Planctomyces sp. SH-PL14: one gene and its partner. The protein of the gene in region 1 interacts with the protein of each later gene in a pairwise test. Links are inferred from orthologs where the notes say so. Each region holds a gene or a part of one and is shown on either strand. Other genes may lie near its edges. The genes, in order: VT03_RS04760 and gyrA.

Region 1 (3,502 bases):
GCACCGGGTCTGCGCTTGGACACTCGCTCCTTCAGACATCTCTCGACGGGACAGGCCTCCGGCGGGCAAGGGGGATTCTCCCCCTTGCATCCCCTGACCAGGGTGCCCCTGGACCCGGTGAACAAGTGGCGTCGCCAGCTAGAGCGATTTCAGATTTGATGCGCAGTCGTCCATTCTCAACGATCCACCGAGAACGGACTGTTCTGACTGAAAACTGAAAACTGACGACTCAAAACCAATCCCGAAAATGCTCTAGATATCGAGGTCCTTCACATCCAGCGCGTGCTTCTCAATAAACTCGCGACGCGGTTCCACACTCTCACCCATCAACACCCGGAAAATCTCCTCCGCCGCAGCCGCGTCTTCGAGATTGATCCGCTTCAGAATCCGCGTCTCCGGATCCATCGCCGTCTCATACAGCTCGTCCGGGTTCATTTCCCCCAGCCCCTTGAAGCGGGTGTAGGTCAGAACCTTGCTGCTCATGTCCCGCAGCAGCGTAATGAGATGCCGCAGACTCACGAGCCGCCGCGGATTGCTGTCCTGCTCGACCTCGTACGGATAGACCGGCTCGCCGTTCAGCGGAGCCGCCGGAAGCAGGTCATTCAGCGACAGACCGAACTCCGACTGCAGCCGCTTGATCCCATCGTTGATGCTCCGCATCTCGTGGAAATCAGCAACCGCAATCGCCGCCGACTCCCCTTCCGCCTGCGCCGGCTCGCCCGTCGGGACGAGCGGAGCATCGGCGACCTTGAGTTCCGTGCCGATCTGCTTCTGCTTCTCTTCCAGGAACGAATCGACATCGGCCTTGGTCTGGAACCAGTGCTGCTCGCTGCCCAGGAAGATCCGGTACCGCGGCAGAAGACCGTCCGGCGTGGCGAACTGCATCGCCAGCGACCGCAGGTTGAGACCGCGGCGCTCAAGCGATTCCAGCGGCTCCTCAAGAGTATTCATGAGGTCTGCGAGCTGGCGAAGGTCCGCCCCGGAGATCTCCCGGCTCTCGGTTCGCTCCGTCAGGCTGGAAACCCGCTTCGCCAGGAGGTTGATCCGCGGCTTGATGACCAGCTTCGACCCCTCAAGCCCGAGGTTCAGAAGCTCGGTCATCATCTCTTCGTGCGTCTGGACGTACCGCGGCTTCTGGTTCTTGCGGTTCTTCTGGAGCACGCGATAGAGCGGCGGCTGGGCGACATAAACCGCTCCCTGCTTCACGAGCTCCCGCATGTGCCGGAAGATGAAGGTCAGGAGCAGCGTCCGGATATGCGAGCCGTCCACGTCGGCGTCGGTCATCAGGATGATCTTGCCGTACCGCCGCTTGTTGATGTCGGTCTCTTCGGCCGTCGGCGGGATGCCGATCGCCTTGAAGATCGCGGCGACTTCCGTATTCCCCAGCACCTTGACGAGCTGGGCCTTTTCGACGTTCAGGATCTTTCCGCGGAGCGGCAGGATCGCCTGCGTGGCGGAGTCGCGGCCCGTATCGGCCGAGCCACCGGCCGAGTCCCCTTCCACCAGGTACAGCTCCGAGACCTTGAGGTCGTGGTTGCGGCAGTCGCGAAGCTTCTCCGGAAGTCCGCCGCCGGAGACCTTGCTCTTGTCGCGGGCGAGGTCGCGAGCCCGCTTGGCCGCCTCGCGGGCCTCCGCCGCCTTGAGCCCCTTCTGGGCCACGAGCTTGGCGATCGCCGGGTTCTCTTCGAAGAACTTCGCGAGGCCGTCGCCGACGGCGGAGTTCACCGCGCCGTCGACTTCGGCATTCGTCAGCTTGATCTTGGTCTGGGACTCGAACTGCGGGTTCGGGATCCGGACCGTGATCACCGCCGCCAGGCCTTCGCGGTAGTCTTCACCGGCCGGCGTAAAATCCTTGTAAACCCCTTCCTTCTTCCCGTAGTTGTTCAGCGTCCGGGTCATGCCGGTCCGGAAGCCGCTGGCGTGCGTCCCCCCTTCCGGATTGTAGATCCCGTTCGCATAGCAGCGGACGGTCTCGGAGTACCCGTCGTTCCACTGCAGGGCGATATCGACGCCGATGTTCTCCACCTGAGTCGTGATCCGGATCACGTCCTGGAACAACGGCGTCTCGGTCCGGTTCAGCCAGCGGACAAACTCCCGGAGGCCGTCCTCGTAGTAGAAGGTGTCGGACTGGCCGGAACGCTCGTCCTTGATGAAGACCCGAATCCCGGGGTTCAGGAATGCGCAGTCCTGCAGCTTCTTGTGGATCGTGTCGTAAACGAACGCCGTCACCGGGAAGATCTGCGGGTCGGGCTTGAACGTGATCTTGGTCCCGGTCTGCTCCGTGGAGCCGAGCTTCGACAGCGGCGCGGTCATCTTTCCGCGCGAGAACTCCATCGTCCAGACGTGCCCTTCCCGACGGACTTCGACTTCCACCCACTCGCTGCAGGCGTTGACCGCCGTGATCCCGACGCCGTGAAGTCCCCCGGTCCCGGTGGCGTACGCCTCGCGGTCGAACTTGCCCCCGGCGTGGATCTCGGTGAAGACGACTTCCAGGGCCGAACGGTTCTTCCCCTCCATCGTCCCGACCGGAATCCCGCGGCCGTCGTCGACGATCGTGACCGAGCCGTCGGCGTTGACCGTCACCGAGAGCGTCTTGGCGAAGCCGTTGACGAACTCGTCGAGGACGTTGTCCGTGACTTCGAACAGGAGGTGATGCAGACCGACGAGATCGGTCCCGCCGATGTACATCGCCGGGCGGTGGCGAATCCCCTCGATCCCCTCCAGGTGGCGGATCGTGTTGGCCCCGTAATCCGCCGACTTTTTCTCACCCTTCTTGGCTTCCGACTTCGCCGGTTCCGGTTGGGATTGAGGGGTCTCAGGCGTATCGCTCACCACTTGCTCCGTCCGCTGATTTTTCGGCTCCGAGCCGCCTCAAAAAGAGGGCCTCCTGCCGATGCAGAATTGTAGCAGGAACGGCTGGCAAAGAGCATCGCCAGCCTGCCGTTGCGGTGAGGCATTTTCCAGCAAATCACGAAGATTTCGGGGGCGGTTCCCCGGCGGCGGACTCGGCCGGTTTTCCCTCGGCGGCGATCTGCCGGCGGACCCGGTCCCGGATCGCATCCGTGAGGCACTTGTCCCAGTGGGCGTACTGGATGTTGAGCTCGTCCTGGGCCTTGGCCCGCAGCGCCACGTCGAGAGCCTCTTTCGGATCAACCGGTCCCAGCGAACGGGCCAGATCGGCCAGGAGACCGGCGTGATAGGGATAACGGGCGACCGACTCCCGCAGCGCGTCGGCAGACTTCCGGGCGTCGGCCGGATCGTGGCTCCGGCCGTAGCGTTCCCACCACATGAGCCCCAGCATCCGCAGCAGGAACGGGTCGTGCGGATGGCGGCGGCGGGCCTCCTCGATCTGGCGGATCGCCTCGTCGAAGTGATGATCGTCGATCCCGTTCCGCCAGCGGACCTCGGAGAGAAACCCCTGCTGAATCCACGGTTCCGGATCGAAGGGATCAGCCTGGCCAGCGGCGACGAAGTCTTTCTGGGCGGCAGCGAGGTTCCGCTC
Region 2 (3,622 bases), 5.8 Mb from region 1 along the record:
GATGTCTGAAGGAGCACGTGTCCAAGCGCGGACACCGTGTCGTATGCCCCCTCACCAACCCGCGAGGATTGCAAAGCCAGCGGTGTGATTGGAGGGAGTCCTCAACGCCGGTCCCACAAAGGGGACGTCCGTTGCTTACTACGGTTCCTCATGGAAGTGCCTCCGGCGGCAAGGGGGTGAGACCCCCTTGACCCCGGCTGCCGTGGCAGGTTGGGTTTGAGCAAGCAGAGCTGCGCCGGCAAGAACGCGGGGGGAGTCTGTCCGCCACAGATCACGCCTCGGACGACGGCTCTCCCGCATCACCCACCGGCGGAGCGGCGGGGGACGGAGACGTCGTCTCGTCGGCGACTTCCGCCGGGATCCGGGCAATGCTGACGAGCTTGTCGTCCTTATCCAGTTTCATGATCCGCACACCCTGGGTGTTGCGGCCGATGACGCTGATGTCCTTCGCCCGGATCCGCTGCATCATCCCGTACTGGGAGACCATCAGGACATCGTCGCCGTCATGGACCGCCAGCGTCCCCATGACCGGGCCGTTACGGGTCGTCGCCTTGATGTCCCGCAGCCCCTTGCCGCCCCGGCGCTGCCGGCGATACCGCATACCGCTCGACTCGCCCGAGCCCTCTTCGCCAGCCTCTTCATCGGACGCCGGTTCCTCGGCCGCAGTGGCCGCGGCTTCGTCGCTCTCCCCTTCCGCCTCATCGGGCGAGACGACGCCGAACGGGGTCCGCTTGCCGTAGCCGTTCTCGCAGATCGTCAGGAGCGTCGCATCCTCTTCGGCGACGGTGAGGCCGACGACCGTGTCCCCCTTGCCGAGCTTGATCCCGCGGACCCCCATCGTGTCGCGGCCCATCGCCCGGGCGTCAGTCTCGCAGAAGCGGATCGCCATCCCGCCCGCCGTGCTGAGGACGATGTCCTGCCCCGGCTGGACTTTCACGACGTCGATCAGAGCGTCCCCTTCTTCAAGTTTGATCGCCACGATTCCACCGGCGCGGATGTTGGCGAACTTGTCGAGGGAGGTCTTCTTGATGGTCCCGTCCTTCGTCACCATCAGGAGGTACTCGTCCTCCGTGAAGGCGCGGACGTCGATGCAGTCCTGGACGGTCTCTCCCTCGCCCAGCGTGAGCAGGTTGACGAGGGCTCGCCCCTTCGCCGTCCGCCCCTGAAGCGGCAGGTCGTAGACCTTCTGCTTGAAGACGCGTCCGGTGTTCGTCAGGAAGAGCAGCCACGCGTGCGTGCTGGAGACGAACATGTGCTCGGTCGGATCTTCCTCGTCCGCCTTGGCACCGGCGATCCCCTTCCCGCCGCGATTCTGCGCCTGATAGACGCTGAGCTGCGTCCGCTTGACGTAGCCCCGCTGCGAGAGCGTGACCACCATCGGCTCTTCGGGGATCAGGTCGTCCTTGTTGACGTCGGTCAGTTCGTCTTCGGAGATCTCGGTCCGCCGCTTGTCGGCGAAATTCTCCTTGAGGTTGTCCATCTCCTTGCGGACTTCCACAAGGATGTTGGCCTCGCTGGAGAGGAGCCGCAGGTACTCGATGATGTTTTCGAGGAGCTTGCGATGCTCTCCCTGCAGGTTCTCCCGCTCAAGGTTCGCCAGCGAACCGAGTTGCATGCTGACGATCGCTTCCGTCTGGTTGATGGAGAGCGAATAGGTCTCGGCGGTCCCCTGCTCTTCCTGGAACAGGCGGAACCCTTCGTCGCCGAGGGCCCTCTGGACGAGTTCGGCGGGCATCTTGATCGCCTGCAGGCGGACCTTGGCCTCGGACCGGCTGGGGGAGCGGCGGATCGTGTCGATGATCTGGTCGATGTCGATCTGGGCGATCAACATCCCCTCCACCGTGTGCTTGCGGCGGCGGGCTTCGGAGAGGAGGAACTCGGTCCGCCGGCGGATGACCGTAACGCGGTGCCGGATGAACTCCTGGAGCAGGTCCCGGATGTTGAGCGTCTGCGGCCGGTTGCCAACGAGGGCCAGCAGGATCACGCTGACCGTGGTCTGCAGCGGCGAATACTTGTAGAGCAGGTTGAGGACGACTTCGCGGTCGGCGTCCCGCTTCAGGTAGATGTGCAGGCGGACCTGCCACGTCGGGGTCTTGCGGTCGGTGTAGTCGACGACCTTCGAGATCCCCTTGATCTTGTCTTCCTTGATCAGCTCCTCGAGCTTCTCCTTGATCCGGTCGCGGGTCTCGAGGTACGGAATCTCCTTCACCACGATGACTTCGGTGTTCTTCTCGGTCTCGAAGTCGACCTTGGCCCGGACCGTCAGCGTGCTCCGGCCGGTCAGGTAGCCCTGCCGGACGCCGTAGCGGCCGCAGATGACGCCGCCGGTCGGGAAGTCCGGACCGGGGAGGACCTCCATGATGTCGTCGAAGGTCGCCTCGGGGTTGTCGATCAGGACCTGCACCGCGCTCGCCACTTCGGCGAGGTTGTGCGGCGGGATGCTGGTCGCCATCCCGACCGCGATCCCGGTCGACCCGTTGACGAGGAGGTTCGGGAACCGCGACGGCAGAACGACCGGCTCGGTCCCCCGCTGGTCGTAGGTCGGGATGAAGTCGACCGTGTCCCGGCCGAGGTCGTCGAGCATCTCGGCGGCGGCCTGCGAGAGGCGGGCCTCGGTATACCGCATCGCCGCGGGGCCGAGACCGGCGATTGAACCGAAGTTCCCCTGCTTGTCGACCAGGGTGGCCCGCATCACCCAGTCCTGGGCCATGCGGACGAGGGTCGGGTAGATGACCGCTTCACCGTGGGGGTGGTAGTTCCCCGAGGTGTCGCCGGAGATTTTGGCGCACTTGATCCGGCCCCCGCTCGGGCCGAGATTCAGGTCGTTCATGGCGACGAGGATGCGGCGCTGGGCCGGCTTGAGGCCGTCGCGGGCGTCCGGGAGAGCGCGGCTGACAATGACGCTCATGGCGTATGTCAGGTAGCTCTGCTGCATCTCCTGGCGGATGTCCATCCGCTCGATGCCCTGGTCGCTCCCACCGTTTCCGGCGCCGTTCTGTCCGGGCTGAAACGCCTCACCGGACAGGTTCTCGTCCTGATCTGCCAAGGATCGACTCCTCACCGCGGGCGACGTCTCCGCACGGATCGCCGACCGCCACTACAACTCCATTCACAGAAGCAGTTTGCGCCGAAGTGCTTTCGCTCGGCCTGCCCCCTCTTCGCGGACTGAAATTGTATTCGTTTCGCACCGTCTTCACAACGAAGCGAAGCCGCTCTTTGTCATTGAAATTTCAGACCTTACGACGATTCGAAACAGTGCGATCGGGCAGCGTCCTTCCCCCGCGGCCGACGCGGTCTCCCGGGCCGGCTGACGCACCCCAAAAGTCAGCCCCCTTGTCAGGTTGGCGACCGCCCCAACCCCTCTCGTCCGGGATCGCGTCGCCCCTTCTGCGCTCTCCCACAGCCGGACCGACCTGCGCCTGATCGACATGCCTGCCCGACCTGAAACCCGCTCTCGCGGAATCGCCGGGGCACTCATACAATCGAACCGGGAGAGCCGAACCGCGCCACAGGAGGCGCTGTCGTTCCCCGTCGAAGCCGGCCCCCGACATCGCTTGCCGGCACCAGGTACTCCGATGCGCAACGAAAACGAGATCCCCGTCGCCGACAACCCGTTCGGCAT

What was found.
Region 2: the proteins of VT03_RS04760 (region 1) and gyrA interact in binary tests that used the Escherichia coli proteins (3 or more experiments, as listed by UniProt). The link is inferred for Planctomyces sp. SH-PL14 from one-to-one orthologs.

What each region holds. Positions count from the first base shown.
Region 1 is NZ_CP011270.1:1,199,527-1,203,028, forward strand. What follows is about bases 43-3,229. They hold VT03_RS04760 (DNA gyrase subunit B), read right to left. Parts: upstream 2,833-3,229; coding sequence 253-2,832; downstream 43-252. Other genes in these bases: VT03_RS04765 (O-antigen ligase family protein), read right to left, coding at 2,969-3,229. In the rest of the region: more of VT03_RS04765, read right to left, coding at 3,230-3,502. UniProt on the Escherichia coli protein: DNA gyrase negatively supercoils closed circular double-stranded DNA in an ATP-dependent manner to maintain chromosomes in an underwound state.
Region 2 is NZ_CP011270.1:7,040,433-7,044,054, reverse strand. What follows is about bases 72-3,378. They hold gyrA (DNA gyrase subunit A), read right to left. Parts: upstream 3,047-3,378; coding sequence 272-3,046; downstream 72-271. In the rest of the region: VT03_RS27060 (aminotransferase class I/II-fold pyridoxal phosphate-dependent enzyme), read left to right, coding at 3,576-3,622. UniProt on the Escherichia coli protein: A type II topoisomerase that negatively supercoils closed circular double-stranded (ds) DNA in an ATP-dependent manner to maintain chromosomes in an underwound state.